Saccharobesus litoralis: one gene and its partners. The protein of the gene in region 3 interacts with the protein of the main gene of each other region in a pairwise test. Links are inferred from orthologs where the notes say so. Each region holds a gene or a part of one and is shown on either strand. Other genes may lie near its edges. The genes, in order: C2869_RS18315, recO and ssb.

Evidence for each region.
Region 1: the proteins of ssb (region 3) and C2869_RS18315 interact in binary tests that used the Escherichia coli proteins (3 or more experiments, as listed by UniProt). The link is inferred for Saccharobesus litoralis from one-to-one orthologs.
Region 2: the proteins of ssb (region 3) and recO interact in binary tests that used the Escherichia coli proteins (3 or more experiments, as listed by UniProt). The link is inferred for Saccharobesus litoralis from one-to-one orthologs.

Annotation. Positions count from the first base shown.
Region 1 is NZ_CP026604.1:4,868,371-4,876,052, forward strand. The notes cover bases 2,365-5,364. They hold C2869_RS18315 (DNA polymerase III subunit chi), read left to right. Parts: upstream 2,365-3,633; coding sequence 3,634-4,095; downstream 4,096-5,364. Other genes in these bases: pepA (leucyl aminopeptidase), read left to right, coding at 2,365-3,634; C2869_RS18320 (valine--tRNA ligase), read left to right, coding at 4,135-5,364. In the rest of the region: LPS export ABC transporter permease LptG, read right to left, coding at 1-707; LPS export ABC transporter permease LptF, read right to left, coding at 707-1,825; more of pepA, read left to right, coding at 2,129-2,364; more of C2869_RS18320, read left to right, coding at 5,365-7,005; C2869_RS18325 (hypothetical protein), read right to left, coding at 7,398-7,607. UniProt on the Escherichia coli protein: Part of the beta sliding clamp loading complex, which hydrolyzes ATP to load the beta clamp onto primed DNA to form the DNA replication pre-initiation complex.
Region 2 is NZ_CP026604.1:3,281,932-3,289,334, reverse strand. What follows is about bases 1-2,721. They hold recO (DNA repair protein RecO), read right to left. Parts: upstream 1,847-2,721; coding sequence 1,154-1,846; downstream 1-1,153. Other genes in these bases: era (GTPase Era), read right to left, coding at 1,880-2,721; pdxJ (pyridoxine 5'-phosphate synthase), read right to left, coding at 357-1,088; acpS (holo-ACP synthase), read right to left, coding at 1-354. Also shown: more of era, read right to left, coding at 2,722-2,785; rnc (ribonuclease III), read right to left, coding at 2,775-3,461; lepB (signal peptidase I), read right to left, coding at 3,462-4,388; lepA (translation elongation factor 4), read right to left, coding at 4,472-6,277; C2869_RS11730 (phospholipase A), read right to left, coding at 6,437-7,403. UniProt on the Escherichia coli protein: Involved in DNA repair and RecF pathway recombination.
Region 3 is NZ_CP026604.1:2,481,633-2,489,115, reverse strand. Bases 2,747-5,547 are described here. They hold ssb (single-stranded DNA-binding protein), read right to left. Parts: upstream 4,557-5,547; coding sequence 3,936-4,556; downstream 2,747-3,935. Other genes in these bases: tesB (acyl-CoA thioesterase II), read left to right, coding at 4,882-5,547; C2869_RS08705 (phosphoribosyltransferase), read left to right, coding at 3,029-3,592; C2869_RS08710 (MATE family efflux transporter), read left to right, coding at 2,747-2,992. Outside these bases: C2869_RS08720 (divergent polysaccharide deacetylase family protein), read left to right, coding at 248-988; C2869_RS08715 (EVE domain-containing protein), read left to right, coding at 1,001-1,474; more of C2869_RS08710, read left to right, coding at 1,592-2,746; more of tesB, read left to right, coding at 5,548-5,742; C2869_RS08690 (S8 family serine peptidase), read right to left, coding at 5,999-7,483. UniProt on the Escherichia coli protein: Plays an important role in DNA replication, recombination and repair. Binds to ssDNA and to an array of partner proteins to recruit them to their sites of action during DNA metabolism. Acts as a sliding platform that migrates on DNA via reptation.

The DNA of each region.
Region 1 (7,682 bases), 2.4 Mb from region 3 along the record:
ACTGAAACAATACTTAACTTATCTGGCGTTAAACTCGACTGCCAACTGGTATCTTGCACTTGCTCAGCGACAATTGCGCTATCGGTTAAATAAGTACGGCTATAACCGTCAACTAACCAACTATCGCCTTGAAATTTAGCTTGTTTAATATGGCTAACTTTTTGTAATTGTAATTGATCATCAAAATCAAAAATGGTCAGCCCTTTTAGCAGGCCATTTTCGGCTATGGTTTTGATATGAATAAAATCATCACCATCTTTTGCCCACACCCCTTGTTTATTCACGACATTGGCATAAATTTCACTGCTACGCAGGTTTTTCGCTTTAGCTTCAGATTGCGGCGCAACAAATTCGCCCAGTAACAACACAGCGACTACCAAAATCGTCGTGGTTTTCATGGCGGATTTAATAATATCGAGTTTTGATAAGCCCGATGCCATCATGACAATTAATTCGCTATTGCTTGCTAACGCCCCCATGCCCAATAGGCCACCTAATAACGCTGCCATAGGGAAAAACACCTCAATGTCACGTGGTACGGTATACAAAACAAACAAGCAAGCATCCATGATGTCGTATGTACCGCGGCCAATACTGCGTAGCTGCTCTACAAACCGTATTAAGCCACTTAAGCTTGTCAGCACAAACAAGGAGACAAATGTCGACTGCATGATAGCGCGACCAATGTGAAAATCGACTATCTTAATCATGCGGTTTTCCTTGTTAAATTACTGAACCAAGAGCGTAAATATCGACCTGAAGTGCGCTCACCTGCCAATAGAAATAAGCCATAAATTAAAGCTAAGGTATGGATCCACCACAAGCCAATTGTCGGAGGGATTTTGCCATCGGCCAACGCCGATTTACCCGCCATTAATAACAAAAAGTAACCTAAGTAAACTAAAAATGCCGGTGCCATTTTTGCCATGCGCCCTTGTCTGGGTCTAGTGCGAGCCATAGGCACAGCGACCAGTGCAACAATAGGCACAGATAACGGCAAAGCAATACGCCATTGCCATTCTGCAATAGCCTCAAAGTCATCTCGTTCCATTAACTCTTTGGTCGACACAGCGGATAATTTACGACGACGCTCTTCTATTTGCTGCTCTTTAATTTTGACTGAATAAGCGCCAAAGCTGGCGATTTGATAATTCAGTTGATCATGCCCGCCTTCATAACGCCGGCCATTGTTGAGCACCAAACTTTGTTCATCTGCATTTTCCTCTATCACTCTGCCTTTCTCAGCATAGACAACGTTAAAGCGTTGTTTTCTGTCCTCTTCATGCGGCATTTGTGCAACGAAGACTTTGTTAAATGCAGAATTATCTTGTTGAGTTTCATGAACAAAAATCACCGCTTTATTATTGGCAGCTTGCTGAAATTGCCCAGGTATTAACGTCGACAAGCCAATATCGGCTTTGAGTTGGTCTTGAATTTCTTCTTTTTTCGCAGCCGAATACGGTCCCCACCAAATGGTATTTAAACCGGTAAACACAGCAATCACTAACGCCACGACAATGGTAATACGGGTAACGTACCACTCACTAACCCCACAGGCTTTTAATACCGACATTTCGTTATCTTCATAAAAGCGACCGTGAGCTAAGAAGATACCAATAAACATACTCAGCGGCAGAATTAAACCTGCTAACGGCGGTATATTAAGTAGCAGCATCCAAGCCACTAAATCAGTAGGAAGTTGGCCTTCCATTGCGTCGTCTAACACACGCACTAATGCGTTAGAACTAAATATCACTAACATGATAAAAAATACGGCGAACTGTGACTTTATTGTTTCACCGAACAAATAGCGGAAAATAATCAATTGCTGTCCCTGAAATTAGGCATTTTGCTGCAATAGAGTAAAATTTTAAGTAAACTCAGCATTTTTACAAGACAATACGATAAAAACTTAGTAAAACAGGCGTAATTATCTCTCAATTTTGATAGCCTGTTCTACAATTATCGAATAACGCAAATATACCAGTTAAACACCAATTTTTGTCTATTTATGTGTGTTTAACCTCGCGGTAAACTCAATTAAAAGTGGCCGCTACAAGCATTTGCATTCGATAAAGCTAGCTAACTAGCTAAAAAATAAACAAAAGCTAAGTTATTAGGAGCAACAATGGAATTTAGCGTTAAAAGCGGCAGTCCTGAAAAACAACGCAGTGCGTGTATCGTTGTCGGTGTATTTGAACCTAGACGACTCACCTCAATTGCAGAGCAGTTGGACAAAATTAGTGAAGGTTATATCAGCAACCTATTACGTCGCGGTGACTTAGAAGGCAAAAGTGGCCAAATGTTGTTGTTACACCATGTTCCTAACGTATTAAGTGAACGTGTGTTGTTAGTCGGCTGTGGTAAAGAGCGTGAATTAGACGAGCGTCAATACAAGCAAATTATTGCCAAAACCATAAATACGCTAAATGAAACCGGCTCTATGGAAGCGGTATGCTTTTTATCTGAATTACATGTTAAAGGTCGCGATAATTACTGGAAAGTTCGCCACGCAGTAGAAGCAACTCAAGATTGCCTATACACCTTTGACCAATTAAAAAGTAAACGTGAAGAGCCTCGTCGCCCATTACGCAAAATTGTTTTCAACGTGCCGACGCGTCGCGAATTACCGACGGGTGAAAAAGCCATTAGCGATGGCTTAGCGGTTGCAGCGGGTAGCAAGCTATGTAAAGACGTAGCTAATATGCCACCTAACATTTGTAATCCAGCTTATTTAGCCGAACAAGCTAAATTACTAGCCGACAATTACGACACCCTCTCGGTTGATGTTTTAGGCGAAAAACAAATGGCTGAGTTAGGCATGAACTCCTACTTAGCTGTTGGCCGTGGCTCAGATAATGAATCCATGATGTCTATCATTAGCTATAAAGGCGCTGATGATGAGCAAGCTCCGATTGTTTTAGTTGGTAAAGGCTTAACCTTTGATTCAGGTGGTATTTCGATTAAACCAGGCCAAGGCATGGATGAAATGAAATACGACATGGGCGGTGCCGCAGGTGTCATTGGCACCATGCAATCACTAGCTGAACTTAACTTACCGTTAAATGTTATTGGTGTATTAGCCGGTTGTGAAAACATGCCAGATGCTAACGCTTATCGCCCTGGTGATATTCTGACGACTATGTCAGGCCAAACAGTGGAAGTGTTAAATACCGATGCCGAAGGCCGTTTAGTCTTGTGCGACGCCCTTACCTATGTTGAGCGTTTTAATCCTGCATTGGTTATTGATTTAGCCACTCTTACGGGTGCATGTGTAATTGCTTTAGGTGCTCATGCAACTGGGGTAATGAGTAACCATAACCCACTGGCCCATGATTTAATTAGCGCTTCCGACCAATCCGGTGATCGCGCTTGGCGTTTACCTTTATGGGATGAATATCAAGAGCAGTTAGAAAGCCCGTTTGCCGATATGGCAAACATTGGTGGCCGCCCTGCGGGTGCCATTACTGCGGGCTGTTTCTTGTCGCGCTTTACCAAAAAGTATAACTGGGCACATATGGATATCGCTGGCACGGCTTGGCGTTCAGGCAAAAACAAAGGCTCAACCGGTCGCCCTGTGCCTATGCTAACTCAGTTTTTACTTAACTATGCTGAGGAGCAAGCGAGCGAGTAATGTCGCAAGTTACTTTTTATCTTCTGCCAGAAGAAACTCAACCCAACAATACTGAGTCGCCAGCGGAATCCCCGATCGCGGCTCATATTGATTTTGCGTGCCGCTTAACCGCGCAGTTGTATCGTGAAAATAAAAAAGTCTTTATTTTTACCGATAACCAACAACAAGCCGAAGCGGTAGACGAGCATCTATGGCAATTTGAACCCGACAGTTTTGTTGCCCATAACCTACAAGGCGAAGGCCCTAAATTTGGCACACCAGTCGAAATTGGCTGTCAAGCGCCACGTTCGGGGCGGCCAATTCTGATTAATTTAAGCCAACACATGCCCGACTTTGTTGGCCGCTTTAACCAAACATTCGATTTTGTTCCTGCAGAAGAAAAGCTAAAGCAACAAGCTCGCGAACGCTACAAGCAATATCGTGCAGCCGGTCATCAGCTTTCTACCCAACCTGCAGCGTGACCATTACTTTTATTTTAAAAACGACATTTAGATACGACGATGGAAAAAACATTTAATCCTAATACCGTTGAACAGGCTTTATACAAAGCGTGGGAAGAAAAAGGCTACTTTAAACCGTCAGGCCAAGGTGATGCCTACTCAATCATGATCCCACCACCGAATGTAACCGGTAGTCTGCATATGGGTCATGCATTCCAAGACACCATTATGGATACCCTAATTCGCTACAAGCGTATGTCGGGTAACAACACCTTATGGCAAGTTGGTACTGATCACGCCGGTATCGCAACGCAAATGGTTGTCGAACGCAAACTTGCTGCAGAAGAAGATAAAACCCGTCACGATTTAGGCCGCGAAGCTTTTGTTGATCGTATCTGGGATTGGAAAAAACAATCAGGCGGCACCATTACTCAACAATTACGTCGTTTAGGCGCATCCGTTGATTGGGATCGCGAACGCTTCACCATGGATGAAGGCTTATCAAACGCAGTTAAAGAAGTTTTCGTGCGTTTATACAAAGAAGACCTAATCTATCGTGGTAAGCGCCTAGTCAACTGGGATCCAAAATTACACACCGCCATCTCTGATCTTGAAGTCGAGAACAAAGATAAAAAAGGCCATATGTGGAACTTCCGCTACCCACTAGCGGATGGCGTAAAAACCAAAGACGGTAAAGACTACATTGTGGTTGCTACCACACGACCAGAAACCATGTTAGGTGACACTGGCGTTGCGGTTAACCCAGACGATGAGCGTTACCAAGACCTAATAGGTAAAGACATTATTCTTCCTATCGTTAATCGTCGCATTACCATTGTGGGTGATGAACACGCCGATATGGAAAAAGGCACAGGTTGTGTAAAGATCACCCCTGCGCATGACTTTAACGATAACGAAGTCGGTAAGCGTCATCAGCTACCTATGATCAACATCTTTGATAAAGATGCAGCCATCTTAAGCGAAGGCCAAACGTATACCTTTGACGGTAAAGAATTAGACATGGACGCGCCATTACCAGAGCGCTTCCATGGTTTAGATCGCTTTGCAGCGCGTAAAGCTATCGTTGCAGAATTCGAAGAGTTAGGTTTATTAGAAGTGATTGAAGATCACTCACTCACCGTGCCTTACGGCGACCGTTCTGGCGTAGTTATCGAGCCACTATTAACCGACCAATGGTATGTACGTGCCGCACCATTAGCCGAACCAGCTAAAGAAGCGGTTAAAAATGGTGATATCCAGTTCGTACCACAACAATACGAGAACATGTACTTCTCGTGGATGAACGATATTCAAGACTGGTGTATTTCACGTCAGTTATGGTGGGGGCACCGTATTCCAGCTTGGTACGACGCCAAAGGCAACGTATACGTTGGTCGTGACGAAGCTGAAGTTCGCGCCAATAACAACATCGCCGACGATGTGGTTTTAAGCCAAGACGAAGATGTATTAGACACTTGGTTCTCATCTGCGCTTTGGACTTTCTCAACTCTAGGTTGGCCAGACAATACTGAAGATTTAAAAACCTTCCACCCGACTGATGTATTGGTAACGGGTTTCGATATTATTTTCTTCTGGGTGGCGCGTATGATCATGATGACCATGCACTTCATCAAAGATGAAGACGGCAAGCCGCAAGTACCATTTAAAACCGTTTACGTGACGGGTCTTATCCGTGACGAGAACGGCGATAAAATGTCGAAATCGAAAGGTAACGTACTTGATCCTATCGATATGATCGACGGTATCGATTTAGAAAGCCTAGTCACCAAGCGTACTAGCAACTTGATGCAAGACAAACTGGCCAAGAAGATTGAAAAGAACACGCGTAAAACCTTTGAAAACGGTATCGAAGCCCACGGTACTGACGCCCTGCGCTTTACCCTAGCCGCCATGGCCTCTACCGGTCGTGATATCAACTGGGATATGAGCCGCTTAGAAGGTTATCGTAACTTCTGTAATAAGCTTTGGAATGCCAGCCGTTACGTATTAATGAATACTGAAGAGCATGACTGTGGTTTCGCTGAAGATGGATCTGCTACTGGCGAGATGCAAACTTCATTAGCCGACCGTTGGATCTTAGGACAGTTCCAACAAACGGTTAAAGCCTATACCGAGCATTTAGATAATTATCGTTTCGACTTAGCTGCTAATACTATTTACGAATTCACTTGGAACCAATTCTGTGACTGGTACTTAGAATTAACTAAGCCGGTATTATTTAAAGGTAGCGAGGCAGAACAACGTGCCACGCGTCATACCTTGGTAACAGTGCTAGAAGCCCTATTACGTTTAATGCACCCATTAATGCCTTATATCACGGAAACGATTTGGCAGAGTGTGGCTCCGTTAGCTGCAGTTGATAAGAGCAAAGCCGATACGATCATGCTGCAAAGCTTCCCACAATTTGACGCTAGCCAAGTTGATAAACAAGCCATGGCGGATCTCGATTGGGTAAAACAATTTATCGTCGGAATTCGTAATATCCGTGGTGAAATGGATATCTCTCCGAACAAACCACTTAATGCTTATATCAAAAATGCCGGTACAGAAGACGTACGCCGTTTAACGGCTAACCAAAGCTTTTTACAAGGCCTAGCTAAGCTTGAGTCTATCGACGTATTAGGAGAAGGCGACGAAGCCCCAGCCTCTGCTACCGCTTTAATCGGTGAAATGGCGATCATGATCCCAATGGCGGGTCTAATCGACGTTGAAGCTGAACTAGCGCGTATCGATAAAAACATCGAAAAAATCAGCAAAGATTTAGCCCGTGTTGAAGGTAAACTGAAAAACGAAAACTTCGTTAGCAAAGCCCCAGCCGCGGTTATCGATAAAGAAAAAGCTAAACTAGCTGAAATGCAAACTGCGATCAGTAAATTGGAAGAGCAGAAAGCGACGATTGAAGCTTTGTAGGTTTTGATTGTTAGATGGAGGGAGTCGCATGGCTCCCGCCATTACCCAATCATCGCCATACGGAAAATGACGCACGAACACAGATTTCGTTCCTTAAATTTTTCTTCTTGGCATTACAAAGCAAAATATCTAAACAAATGTCGCTCAAACCTGATACCTTGCACGGTGCGACTCGCTTCGCTCGGGGCACCCTACATCCAGTTAATCTATAAACCTAACCTCATCGTAGGGTGGCCGGAGTCGTACGACTCCCACCATAACAAGGTAAAACGGCTTAAGAACCATTCAATGGTTAAATATTTAAACCACAATAAAACAAAAATCATCGGGTTGCGCACGCAACCCGAATAGGATTGTGGCTTTGCACCACAAGTGCCAAATTGAACGTTAAATTAAGCGTTAAATTTGGCTTTGATGCATTTGCCCATATACGCTTGACGGGCTTTTTTATCTTTTAAGTCGATACCTTGTTCTTTGGCTTCGGCTTTACATTCTTTCGCCAGCGCTTTGCGCTCTTCTTTGCTTGGCTTTTTGTCACCTGCCCACGCAAATTGACTACAAGCTAACACCATAGATACGACTGCAATTGCGATTTTTTTCATTATTTTTTTACCTTCAAAAGTGTATAAATTATTGTTGTTACACCATGGGTATCTGCATTGAGAATACTGCCGCTG
Region 2 (7,403 bases), 800 kb from region 3 along the record:
CACCGTATAATGCTTCTCATCACTAAGAGACAACAGCCAACTAACAGCAGATTGACTCCTAGCTTGCGCAATTTGGGCCGCTTGGCCTGACACCGTTAAAATAGGCGCACCGAGTTCATTATTGTGAATTTCAAAATCATGAAACGTTACTCCTTGAGCGATCCCTGTTCCTAACGCTTTGCTTGCGGCTTCTTTCGCAGCAAAGCGTTTAGCAAGAAATCGGTGTGGTTGGGCATGTTGCTGATACTGCACTAACTCATTGCTAGTTAATACGCGCTTAGCAAGGCGCTCTGATTGTTTGTTATCAAAGCGGGCGATTTCAGCTATATCCGTTCCCAAACCGATTATCGGCATGCTTAGCTTCTCGCTTCCAACATTAAACGTTTCATGTCAGCCACTGCATTGGCTAGGCCATCAATTGCTGCTCTAGCAATAATAGCGTGGCCAATGTTCAGCTCGATGATCTCAGGCATAGCGGCAATAGGTTTAACATTGTGATAATGCAATCCGTGGCCTGCGTTAACTTTTAAACCAATCGAATGAGCATATTGCACGCCTTGGCGAATACGCTCTAGCTCTTGTTCAGCTTCGGTTTCTGTTGTTGCGTCAGCGTAACAGCCCGTGTGGATCTCAATATAAGGTGCACCCGATGCTTTTGCTGCATCAATTTGCGCTTTATCTGCATCAATAAATAACGACACTTGCGTGCCAACGGCTTCTAAGCGTTGAACCGCAGCCGTGATTTTATCTAGCTGCCCTGCCACTTCTAACCCCCCCTCTGTGGTTAACTCTTCACGCTTTTCTGGCACTAAACAACAAAACGCCGGCTTAATATTTTCAGCAATAGCTAGCATTTCTTCCGTTACTGCCATTTCTAAATTCATGCGTGTTGCTAGCGTATCTTTAAGCAAATTAACATCGCGATCTTTAATATGGCGTCGATCTTCACGTAAATGAACCGTGATACCATCAGCTCCGGCATGCTCAGCTACCGCAGCAGCATGAACGGGATCGGGGTAATGGGTGCCACGGGCATTACGAATGGTAGCAATATGATCAATATTAACGCCGAGTAAAATGTCTTTCATGACTACAATAATAAGGAATTAATTTTAGATGGCGGCAGTATAAGCAATTGGTCAGTCGGGTGCGACTACTTTGTTTGAGCAAAAAATTTTCGGCTATTAAGCGGCTGACCTTTCAGATGAAATTGAATGAGCTCGCGCATTAAACGTTTAGCCAATTGTGGAGCATATTCTACCTGCCAATCTTGTTGCTGAATTGCATTTAACACTTTGCCTGAATATTGACTTTTCCGCCTGTCCCAGCCAAGCAGTGTGCCTAATTCAGGATCAACATGGTACAGACAACTATCTTCTATCTGCTCACCGGTTTCCGTGACACAAGTTAAATCCGGCCAGACACCCATTTCATCCAGCAACGTCATCTCAAATTGGCGTAATGGCTGTTCTAACGAGCCATCACTGACTATCGCCTTGAGAGTATTTTGATACTGCTGAAAAAAGTATTCGCTATCAGTTGTCCGTTTTAATAGTTTGACGATCAGCTCATTAACATAATAAGCGCTATATAAACGGTTACCCTGCAAAGCTAGGGTATCGCCGACACTATCCAACTTTTCAATAAAAAATAACTCGCCGTGGCCTGCTTTTAATCTGAGTGTAAGTGGGGTAAAAACTTGAAAAGGATTAGTGAATTTATGTTTATGCGCTAATACCGCAACACGACCATCTTGCTCGGTCAATAGATCACATATCAGGCTGGAATCACGATAAGGTTTAGCGTGTAACACATATGCAGTTTGAAACTCTGTTGGCTGCGTCATGTGTTACACCTAAGCAATAGTAATAGATAAAAATCAGTAATCTGAGCCGTAACCTAGGCTACGTAGAGCACGCTCGTCATCAGCCCAGCCCGATTTCACTTTAACCCAAAGCTCTAAATGCACTTTATTGTCTATCAAATATTCAATATCTTTACGCGCATCTCGGCCTATGGTTTTTAAGCGCTCGCCTTTTTTACCAATAATAATGGCTTTTTGACCACTGCGCTCTACTAGTAATAAGCCGTTAATGTAACAAACACCGTTGTCGCCAAACTCAAAGCGCTCTATTTCAACTGTCACATCGTAAGGTAACTCTTCACCTGTATTACGGATCAGTTTTTCACGAATAATTTCACTAACCATAAAACGGGTACTGCGATCAGTAAAATATTCTTCAGGGAAAAAGAACTCACAAGGTTTTAAACGCTCACGCACTAAATCAACAACCCGCTGAGCATGGTCAGTTTGGCTGGCTGAAATTGGTAAAATAGCGGCAAAATCATGCTTGGTCGCCAATTCCTGCAAATGAGGTAATAACTCTTCTTTCTCTTTTAATAAATCAACTTTGTTGATAACCAGCACGCAAGGCAATCCGGATTTTTTGATTTTTTGCAAAACCATATCATCGTCCGGCTCCCAACGGTTACCTTCAACTAAAAATAGCACTAACTCGACTTCATCTAATGAACTGCTAGCCGCTCGGTTCATTAAACGATTGATGGCGCGTTTTTCTTCAGAATGCAGGCCAGGTGTATCGACAAACACCATCTGATAATTATCTTCAGTATGAATACCTAACACGCGATGGCGTGTTGTTTGTGGTTTACGTGAAGTGATACTGACCTTTTGACCAATAATCTGATTTAATAATGTCGATTTACCAACATTAGGCCGGCCGACTATTGCTACTATTCCGGCATATTGCGTATCATTTGTCATTTAACAATTTGTCCAAAGCTTTTTTAGCTGCGTTTTGTTCAGCCTTGCGTCGACTGGTTCCTGTCCCAACAAATTGCATCTCTAACGCAGTCACATCACAGGTTACGGTAAAGGTTTGATTGTGTTCTTTACCGCTAATGTTATCTACTGAATACTCAGGCAGCGCATGTTTTCTATGCTGTAACCATTCTTGTAAACGGGTTTTACTGTCTTTTTGCGCTTGACCTGGCTCTATTGCATCTAAATGCTGCTCATACCAGTTTAGGATAATCTGCTGGGTATTTTCGAGATTTGAATCAAGATAAATCGCGCCAATTACCGCTTCTACAGCATCTTCCAATGTCGACGAGCGACGATGGCCACCAGACTTTAACTCGCCAGGGCCTAACAATAAATATTCACCTATCGAGAAGTGATTAGCCATTTTAGTTAGGGTTTCGCCGCGCACTAATGTAGAACGCATGCGCGACAGGTCGCCTTCTGCACAAGAAGGAAACTTATGATACAAAGCATCAGCGATGACAAAACTCAGTATAGAATCACCTAAGTATTCCAAACGTTCATTATGCAAGCCTTTTGCGCTACGGTGGGTTAAAGCCTGAACCAACAAATCAATATTATTAAACTGATAACCTAATATTTTTTGCAGTGGTTTATAGTTTTTTACGACTGGCATTTATTCGATCCCACCAATCCGTTCAAACCGTACGCCTGTTGGGATAAATTGCGGCAGCGCACTATCGGCTTCTCGCTCAAATTCAAAGCTCATCCAGATAGCAACCGCTTCACCGACGAGGTTTTCCCGTGGGACAAAACCCCAAAAACGACTATCTTGCGAATTATCGCGATTGTCACCCATCACAAAATAACTATCTTCCGGCACCACCCATTCATCGCGCTGCGTCGATGCTTGCTCAAAATAAGCATTAACAAAATCAGGCTGCATAGGGCTAATTAAAATATTGTGTTGTTTTTCACCTAATAAATCTTCATGTAATTCTTGTAAGCGATAAGAGCCTTTAGCAAAAACCTGCTCGCTTTCAACTGGCTCCATCGCCACTTGTTGATAGTTTTTAGAACAAGCTTGGCCTTCTTGACATTTAGGTAAAATATATAAATTTTTATTGCGATAAATCACGCGGTCACCCGGCAAACCAATCACTCGCTTAATGTAGTCAATAGTCGGGTTATCAGGGTATTTAAAAACGGCAATATCACCACGCTGCGGGCCTTCAAATTCCACTAAATTTGATGAGTCCAACGGGTTTTTTAAACCATAGCTAAACTTCTCAACTAAAATGAAATCGCCAACTAACAATGTCGGCATCATTGAGCCTGACGGTATTTGAAAAGGCTCGTATAAAAATGAGCGCAATACAAAAACAAACGCAACGACAGGAAAAATTTCAATGGCAAATTCTGACGCACCATTTTGTTTATTAAATTTGGCAACCGCTTCTTGCGGTAATTCTCCGCCCGCTTGGGCTTCAGCATCTGCAATTGCCAGCTTGCGCTTTGGTGCCCAAACAAATTTATCTAACGCCCAAACTACCCCTGTCACCAAAGTGGCAAAAAATAGGAAAATTGAAAAATATCCAGCCATTTAAACAGCTTCCATTATTTTGTAATAAGTGTGTACGCTAGCACAACTGCATCGCTGGCTAGCCTTGCTTTCGATAAAACGTATTATTTAGAGCCTGAACCGACTTTCAGTACAGCTAAAAACGCATCCTGTGGTACTTCAACGTTACCCAGCTGCTTCATACGTTTTTTACCTTCTTTCTGCTTTTGCAGTAGTTTTTTCTTACGACTCACGTCACCACCGTAACATTTGGCAATAACGTTTTTACGTAACTGCTTAACAGTTGTTCGGGCAATAACATGGGTACCAATTACAGCTTGAATAGCAATATCAAACATTTGACGAGGAATAAGTGTACGTAGGGCTTCTGCTAATTCGCGGCCACGTGATTGTGAATTTTCTCTGTGGGTAATAATGGCTAACGCGTCAACGCGATCACCATTGATCAAAATATCTACCCGCACCATGTCGGCTGGTTCAAACTTCTTAAAGTTATAATCTAGCGACGCATAACCACGGCTAGTTGATTTCAATTTATCAAAGAAATCCAAAACAACTTCTGCCATCGGAATTTCATAAGTCACCGCCACTTGATTACCGTGGTAACTCATTTTGGTTTGCATACCGCGTTTTTCAACACACAAAGTAATGACATTACCTAGGTATTCTTGTGGCACGAGAATATTGGCTTCAACGATGGGTTCGTATATTTGTTCAATATCATTAACTGGCGGTAAAGCCGATGGGTTATCAACCAATAGTTCTTCTTGCTTGGTAGTTAATACTTTATAAACCACGGTCGGTGCTGTAGTGATCAAGTCCAGATCATATTCACGCTCTAAGCGTTCTTGAATGATCTCCATGTGTAGCATACCCAAGAAACCACAACGGAAACCAAAGCCAAGAGCGGTTGATGATTCTGGTTCATAGAACAAAGACGCATCATTCAAGCTTAACTTAGTTAATGCATCACGAAAATCTTCGTAATCGTCACTAGAAACAGGGAAAATACCGGCATAAACCTGTGGTTTGACTTTTTTAAAGCCGGGTAATTGCTGTTCAGCAGGCGCGCTTGCTAAAGTAATGGTGTCCCCGACTGGTGCGCCTAAGATCTCTTTAATACCGGCAATGATATAACCCACTTCACCGGCTTTTAATACATTGGTATCCGTTTGTTTAGGAGTAAAGATCCCGACTTTGTCGACAACATGGACTTGTCCAGTCGACATCACCTTCATCTTATCACCTTTGCGGATCTCGCCATGCTTGATACGCACTAAAGACACAACGCCTTGATAGTTATCAAACCAAGAGTCAATAATTAACGCTTGTAACTTGTCGTCACGATCGCCTTCAGGGCAAGGGATTTTTCTAACAATGGCTTCTAATACATCTTCAATACCAATACCAGTTTTGGCTGAACACTGCACAGCATCTGTCGCATCAATACCGACAATATCTTCAATTTCTTCTGCTACGCGATCAGGATCGGCTTGTGGTAAGTCAATCTTGTTTAAGATAGGTTCTACTTCTAAATCCATTTCAATCGCGGTGTAACAATTTGCCAAGGTTTGCGCTTCAACACCTTGCGCCGCATCGACAACCAATAATGCGCCTTCACAAGCCGCTAATGAGCGTGATACTTCATAGCTAAAATCAACATGGCCAGGCGTATCGATAAAGTTAAGCTGATATGTTTCACCGTCTTTCGCTTGATAATTAAGCGTAACACTTTGCGCTTTTATGGTAATGCCGCGCTCGCGCTCTAACTCCATCGAGTCAAGTACTTGCGCTTCCATCTCACGATCAGAAAGACCACCGCAGTGCTGAATAAGGCGATCCGACAGAGTCGACTTACCATGGTCGATATGGGCGATGATCGAAAAGTTGCGAATATGTTCGTGTTTCATAAAAGGCAAATACCACTAAAAAAGACTGTCTAACAATATAAGGGCGCCGATTTTACCGGAATATCTGGCGTGAAGCGAATTTTTGCGTATGCTAAATTTAGATGGGAAACACGTAAAGCGACTAGCTACGCATATATTCACTAAATATAAAATGTTGAGCTAGAGTAAGTTATTAAGCGCGATGCCGATACCAAATCGCGTTTGCTGATGATCGTAATCAATTAAACTATCACCATAGCCATTAAATAATTGCGCATATCCGCGCAGCTTACCGAACAAAGGGAAAGTAAAGCCAAGCTCAATCGCTCCCTTTCCTGTCGCAAAATTTAAACGTTGAACAGCACTTATTTCATAATGAGTCCAACTATAGGCTCCACTTAATTCATAATGTCCAAAGTAATCCGCAATATCTGGGTTATCATCACCACTGGGGTCTAACGGGTACTGTTTGGCACTTTCTTCTATGCGCCACCAAGGCCGAAAAGACAAAGCAAAATTTTGCTTTTCATACAATAAATTCAAGTAAACGCGGTTCCAGCTACGCGATATACCATTAATTTGACCATTGGATTGATGCTCAATACCAACAGCCAAAGCGGTATTGCCGCCAGCAAATCGCCAGTTTAGCGGCATTAGGTAAAAAATTTCTGGGCGGTAATTGGTTTCACGAAAAGGTTTCGAAATCTCGCTAGCATACACCTGCCACCAAGATTGAATAGTAAACGCAAAATATAAGCCGTCATACTCGGTCAATAAATCAGCGTAGTTAAGTGGTACTTTTAAACTCAGCTGAAATTTAGATTCAATATTTTTAAAGTTTTCGGCAAACGCATTATCCAATATTTGGTAGGGTTCCCGGTTGACGGACGACGTATAATAAACAGGTAAAATATAATTGGTAAGATGGGGCGTCAGCACATAAGGGCTAAATTGCGTACCGCTTTCGTGGATCAAACGTCTTGATAAAGCACCAGGATTAAAATCTTCAACAAGATCGGCTTCGTTTACAACTTTACCAGCAAGCGCTTTTTTATTTTTAGCAATAAGCGAACTTTCTCGTTTACAAATTTTATCCAGCGCAACAATATCAATCACTTTAGGTTGATTGGCAATTCGGTCAGTTAAA
Region 3 (7,483 bases):
GTAATTTTTAGCAAAACTCGCCTACACCCCATTACGTATGAGGCATTAGTTTTCAAAACCAATGCCTAACATTTAAAAACAGCAATTTTACTGACCTTTTAAGCATGACTTAATGCAAGGCTTTTGCGCTGTTAATAGAGCTTTTTGGCCTGCATCATTAAAAAATCGAATTGCAAGCTAGGTGACGAAACGTAACAATACGCCCCTTGAATAACTTGACCGCAATGATCTACTAAACTACCGACCCATGACTAAATTTTGCATCACCTTGCTTTTATCTTTTGCCTGTTTATTTAGCCATGCAGCAACCATAGCGATTATTATCGACGATGTGGGTAATAGTCAGCATGATCAACAAGTTTTACAACTACCTAATGAAGTTACCATTTCAGTATTAGCTCATACGCCACACGGTAAAAGTATTGCGAAACAAGCCGGCCTAGCCAATCGTGAAGTCATGTTGCATTTACCTATGGAAGCGTTGTCAGGTAAACGGCTTGGGCCAGGAGCCATTGTCAGTGATATGTCAGCTAATGCCATCCAGCAACAGTTGCTATCGAGCTTAAACGAGTTACCTAATGCGGTTGGCGTTAATAATCACATGGGCAGTAAATTAACCCAAATGCGCGAGCCTATGCTGGCTTTAATGCAAAGTTTAAAGAAGCAAGACCTGTACTTTGTAGATAGTCGCACCACTAAATATACAGTGGCCGAAACCGTCGCCAAAGAACAAGGTGTTAAACATTATCGACGCCACGTTTTTTTAGATTCAATCAGAACGGAAGCCTTTGTTAGTCGTCAGTTAAAATATTTGGTACAACGTGCAAAAAAGCATGGCTATGCGGTTGCTATTGGTCACCCTTACCCGCAAACCATGAAAGTCTTATTTAACGAGCTGCCCAAACTACAGAGCCAAGTAAAAATACAACGCATGTCTCAAATGCCATTAGCCAAGCAAAAACCATCGGCTTATGCCGCCAATTTATAAGAGTAAAGCCTCATGAGTCGACAATATTGGTTAATGAAATCAGAGCCCGATGCCTTTAGCATAGATGATCTGGCCGCTAAACCAGAACAAACCGAGCATTGGGATGGGGTGAGAAATTATCAAGCGCGCAATATGATGCGCGATCAAATGCAGATGGGTGATCGCATCTTCTTTTATCACTCGGCTTGCAAAGTCCCAGCTATAGTCGGCTTAGCTGAAGTCGCTAGCCAAGCCTATCCGGATCACACGGCATTTGATCCTGAATCAAAATATTTTGATGATAAGTCTGATCCACAAAACCCACGCTGGTGGATGGTTGATGTTAAATTTGTTGAAAAGTTTACCCAGCCAATTTCACTAAAAACGCTAAAAGCTATGCCAGAGCTCGAACAACTCGCTTTAGTAAAACGAGGCTGTCGCCTATCTATTATGCCTGTGGCGGAGCTAGAATGGTTGGCTATTCTTAATAAGCTAGGTTCAGAATAGCTTGTTACATTGTTTCTACTGACAAACACTGTTTTTCTGTTAATTGGTCGAGATTAAGCTGCATTGTTGTCCGTATCACAGCTACAATACTTGACCGTAAATTAGCCGCACCTAGCCATGCGATATATCAATTTTTCAGCCATTCGCGATAGCCTTAAACTCGCTTGGCCCATTTCTTTGCAAAATATGCTTGTTACCTTACTCGCCATGATAGATGTCATGATGGTAGGTCATTTAGGCGATGCCGCCATTGGCGCCGTTGGCTTAGGCAACCGAGTGATATTTGTTGTCATGGTTATCGTGCTAGGTTTGGCTTGGGGTGTCGGCATTCTTAGCGCCCAATATTTCGGTGCAGGACAAAAGCGTAAAATCCGCCAATCCATTCTAATGGGTATTTCAGTTGCTGTTGTCGCCTTATCTCCCATTATCTTAGCTGGTTATTTTTGGGCTGATGACGTACTGCGACTCGGTAGCAGTGATGAGACCTTAATTGTTTTGGGCACAGAATATTTATGGATCACCCTACCTAGCCTGTACTTTGTCGCTATTGTATTTGTCTTTGAAAATGCATTACGCGCACTTAACCAAGTCAAATTACCTATGGTATTTAGCTCCATCGCCATGTTGCTTAATATTGTACTTAATTATTGGCTTATTAATGGCGGCTTAGGCGTCGAAGCGATGGGGGTGGCAGGAGCAGCTTGGGCAACCACTATTGCGCGTATTTTCCATGTCGTGCTCATGCTGTATTGCTTGGCAAAAGTGAAGCATGTGCTTTTTCCTAAAGCGAAAGACTTTATTGTACTTAACAACCAAGGAGAGTGGAGCAAACTAATAAAACTGGTCTGGCCCATGATGTTTAGCTTTGGTTTGTGGTCGTTAGGTACTTTTGTTTATCAGTTGATATTTGGTCAAATGGGAACCCAAGAGCTGGCTGTTATGAGCTTGCTGACGCCTATTGAAGGCATTTATATGTCTTTATTTTTTGGCTTTGCTTCGGCTTGTTCCATTATGGTTGGCCAAAACTTGGGAGCCAACCAATTTGACCAAGCATGGTCAACCGCACGAACCTTTGCTATTAGTGCGCCGTTTGGTGCATTTGTATTTGGTCTTGTTATGTTACTCGGCCGAGACTTTATCTTTTTACCGTTCGCCTCGATGCCAACCGACACAATACACTTAGCGCAACAGGTATTTGTTGTTATCACCCTTAGCGTTTGGCTAAAAGTGATTAACATGACCGCAGCTATGGGAGTATTACGCGCTGGAGGTGACAATAAGTACTGCATGTTTACCGATATGTTCGGCATGTGGGTTGTTAGCATTCCACTCACATACTACGCAGCGTTTCATTTACACTTGCCATTAATTTGGGTAGCGTTAGCCATGTATTCAGAAGAAATAGCCAAAGCATTTTTATTTGTGGGGCGCGTACAAAGTAAAAAGTGGATGCGTAACCTAACCAGCAAAACAATCCGAGCAGAAAAAGAACCTGTAAAACAGCAACTTGAACTATAATCGGCTAATAAGATTATTTGTTTGTCTGGCAATAATATGAGTGAAAAATATTTCATTAGCAGCGATGAGCTACTATACGATTCATTTAAATTAGGCTTAGAAATCATCAAAAGTGGTTTCAAACCAAGCTTTATGGTGGCCATATGGCGAGGTGGAACGCCTGTCGGCATAGCTGTGCAAGAAATACTACAAACGTCTGGGATCACAACCGATCATATTAGTGTTCGCACATCGTCTTATCGTCGTATTGGTGAGCGTGAAAAACATGTTCGTGTGCACGGCTTAGATTACATAATCAAGAACATCAATGCAGAAGATAGCTTATTGATAGTCGACGACGTGTTTGATACGGGTTTAAGCATTCAAGCTTTACTGTGCAAACTACAACGTAAATGCCGGCGCAATACACCAAATGATATTCGTATCGCCACGCCTTGGTTTAAACCCAGTAACAACCAAACTTCGCTAACACCGGATTATTACTTACATAAATCCGACCAGTGGTTAGTGTTTCCCCACGAGTTAGATGGCTTAAGTCATCAAGAATTACTAGACAATAAACCCAAGCTTAAAGCCCTATTTGACGAGTACCAAATTTAGGAGCGTTTTATGGAATTAGACACAGATAAAATTGACGATGCCGCATTAGCGATCCTTTACTTATAGTCAAAGCGATCAGGTTTTAGGGGCAGGTTTCTAGTTCCAGACGAAACCTGCGAATGCGGTAATCTAGTGACTTTGTGTAATAAATGTGGGCTACGTTTACTTTAACAAAGGCACTGGATACCTGATTTCTCAGGTATGACGGTAATTTTTTATACCTATTGAGAAATTTCCCTCAATATAAAACACGCTGAATAGTTACAAATAACAAAAACTAAAAGAGCGGCTCAAGCCGCTCTTTTTTATTTATCTAACTAATCTACTATGACTAGGCGTATTCCTAAAAAGGAATATCGTCATCAAAGTCAATATTAGGTTCAACTGGCGCAGGCGGCGGCGTCGATGGTGCTGCTGCCGGTTGCGCTGGTGCACTTGATGGTTGATAACCTGCACTTTGCTGCGGTTGATATTGAGGCTGAGCCGACTGTTGAGGTTGAGCCGCTTGCTGAGGCTGCGAGCTTTGCTGTGGTTGGTAGCCGCCTTGTGCTTGTGGTGCTGCCGCTTGTGGTTGATAACCAGCTTGCTGGCCTTGTGGACGAGGTTGATATCCGCCTTCTTGACCACCGCGCGCATCTAGCATTTGCATTTCATTAGCACGGATCTCAGTTGTGTACTGATCTTGGCCTTGCTGGTTCTGCCATTTACGCGTACGTAAACTACCTTCAACATAAACTTTTGAACCCTTGCGTAAATACTCTCCCGCAATTTCGGCTAAACGGTTATTAAATACAACACGATGCCACTCTGTCGATTCACGCTGCTCACCTGATTGTCTGTCTTTCCAAGACTCAGTTGTGGCTACTGTTACATTACAAATAGCGCCACCGTTAGGGAAATAGCGAACCTCAGGATCTTGTCCTAGGTTACCTATTAAAATTACTTTGTTAATACCTCTAGCCATGGTGGCCTTCTCCTGTAACTTTATACATGATCGCAATCATACCACTGCTGATCATCAGACTCTAGCTTGTCGCTAAATCTAAATTATTTCACCTTATAACCAGCACGATCGCACGCAATCTACTGGTAGGATGAGTTAGTAATTTGCTAAGCTTAAGTTTACATATAGTCAAAGCGATCAGGTTTTAGGGGAAGCCGTCAAGCTTCGAATCCCCATGAGCATATGCTCTATTATGTGATTGGGGTGAGTAAGCGCTGACAATGAACCATAAGGCCTGAGCGAGAAGACTATTTTTGCTTTAGAGAGTTGGGAGTGAGGGTTCGCAATGTCAGCTGTATTAAATGAGCTTATCGGGTTAGTTAATTTAGAAAAAATAGAGCATGGATTATTCCGTGGGCAAAGCCAAGATCTCGGCTTTGGTGCGGTATTTGGTGGCCAAGTATTAGGCCAAGCCTTGTCTGCGGCACAACAAACAGTTGATGAACAAAGAGGCGTTCACTCTTTTCATTCTTACTTTTTACGACCTGGTGATGTTAAACACCCGATTGTTTATGATGTTGAAAATATTCGCGACGGTAAAAGCTTTGCCACACGCCGAGTCGAAGCGATCCAGCACGGCAAGACCATTTTCTATTTAACTGCGTCTTTTCAAATGGATGAACAAAGCTTTGATCACCAATCACCTAAACCCGACGTACCCGAGCCAGAAAGCTTAACAAGTGAACTGGATTTTATTCGTGCTCATGCCGAGCAAATACCCAGTCATTTACGCGATAAATTCACTCGCGAAAAACCAATAGAAGTGAGACCCGTCGAATTTGTCAATCCGTTAAAACCTGAAGCCATGCCAGCTAAGCGCCACATTTGGCTTAAAGCCAATGGCACCATGCCCGATTGCCAACACCAGCATAAATATTTACTGGCTTATGCATCTGACTTTAATTTTTTAACCACAGCGCTACAACCGCATGGCCGATCCATTATGGACAGAAGCTTACAAGTGGCCACCATAGATCATTCCATGTGGTTTCATCGCCCTTTTCGCTTTGATGATTGGTTACTTTACGTAATAGAAAGTCCATCAGCATCAGGTGCTAGAGGCTTTGTTCGCGGGCAAATATTTAACCGTCAAGGTGATTTAATTGCTAGCGCTGGGCAAGAAGGGGTAATGCGGATAAAAGTTTAGTGAAAGGTTTAGTGAAATGAAAAAGCATAAGAATAAGAGCGACTTTTTGTGGGCGAGCATTTATGCTTGCAGAGCCTGCAAACCGTTCTGTCCTAAAGAGCAAAACTACAGAGTTTTGCTCTCGACAATTTCTAAGTACCTGCATCCATGCACCAAAAGTAGGGGCTTGTAAGCCATGTTTCGCAAAATAGCCTTATTATGTTGTAACTATGGCTATAAGCTCGTTGCTTGAAATACTGAATAGTTACAATAAAGCTTAGTTAAAGCGACGTCTCAGCATAATTAAACTAACTAAACTCAATAACCAAACAAGTGAGCCGCCTGAACTATCTGAGTCGCTGTCATTCGAACTATCACCATTGCTGTTTTGCGTTGGTAATGTTTGCCAAGTCACGGCATATTCCACTTCGATCAAATTGTCTTTTTCGTTTAAGTCAAAAGTAGAATTATCAAATACGTTCCAGCTCATACCATTGTTTAAAGCTAAATTCACACTGGCGCTATCTAACGTTTGCCAACCGCCGCTGGCAAGACGAACTTGAATTTCGCCAATTGTGCCACCGGAATAAGCGCGCGGCTGAGCATTAATAATAACGTTGCCTAACCCTTCACCAAAATTATAGGCCGACAATCGCATAGATTTAGTGGCTAAGTCAGTATTAGACTTACTTTGTAGTGAGGTAATTTGCCCACGGCTTAAACTAAAGTTCATAGGAATATTGCCATTAGGCTCATTTAAGCGAACTTCGTTATCTTCATTAATATTTAAGATAAATTGACGTGTGCCTGTTGCATCACCACTGCTAGTAAAACTGACACTAAAGGTAAAGTTACCCACTTCATTGGGATCACCGGCAATATGGCCAAAGTCGTCACTTAAATACAAATTATTAGGTAAAGTCCCGCCAGCTACTTTATAACTAACCCCCTCACCTGCAGAGGTTTTTAACCTTAAGTTAATAAAGTCATAATTGGCCGGAAACGAGGCTAACTTTTCAGTTAACCAACTACCGGTAAACGCTAAACCGCTCGGAGTTACGGTAGCCGAGGCATCCGATTTTAGCTGCGTGGTCAATTTTTGCTCGGTATCGTCTACTGTAGTAACAGGGTGAACAATATCAAACGCACTGGTTACTCGGTACTGCAAATCATCCTGCTGCGGCGCTGTAATGTCAAAATACGGGCTACTGGAGACAGTATCGGCAATCACATTAAAGTTCACACCAGCATCATCGCTGCGCTCAACGATATAATAATCAGCGGTTTGCTCGTCGTCCCAACTGATAGCGTAACTGGAGTCAGCCGATGCAACCGCCACATTGCTCGGGGCTGCTGGCTTTTGTTGCGCCCAAGTCGCAACGTGATTCGAAGTAAATGAGTTTGTGGTTACCGTATAAACACCAGGCCGAGTCGCGGCGCTGCCCAACGTAATTTGGCTGTCGCTATCAACAACATATGCCACTTCTTGTACTTGGTCGTTATTAGCAGTAAATGGCGTAAATTCAACTTTAGTTGCGCCACTTAAGCCTAAACCAAGCAGTTTCGTCGCATCGCTAGGGTCGATATAAAATAACGTGGTTGGAATGTTGTTGAGGTTATCGAACAATAATTCTAGCGCTAAACTACCACCCGATTTAGTTACGTATTTGATGTTGTCATTGTCAACTTTATTAACCGAGTGCAATAAAGCCGCACGCACTTGTTTAGCGGATAATTCTGGCTTTTCGCTCAAAGCTAAAGC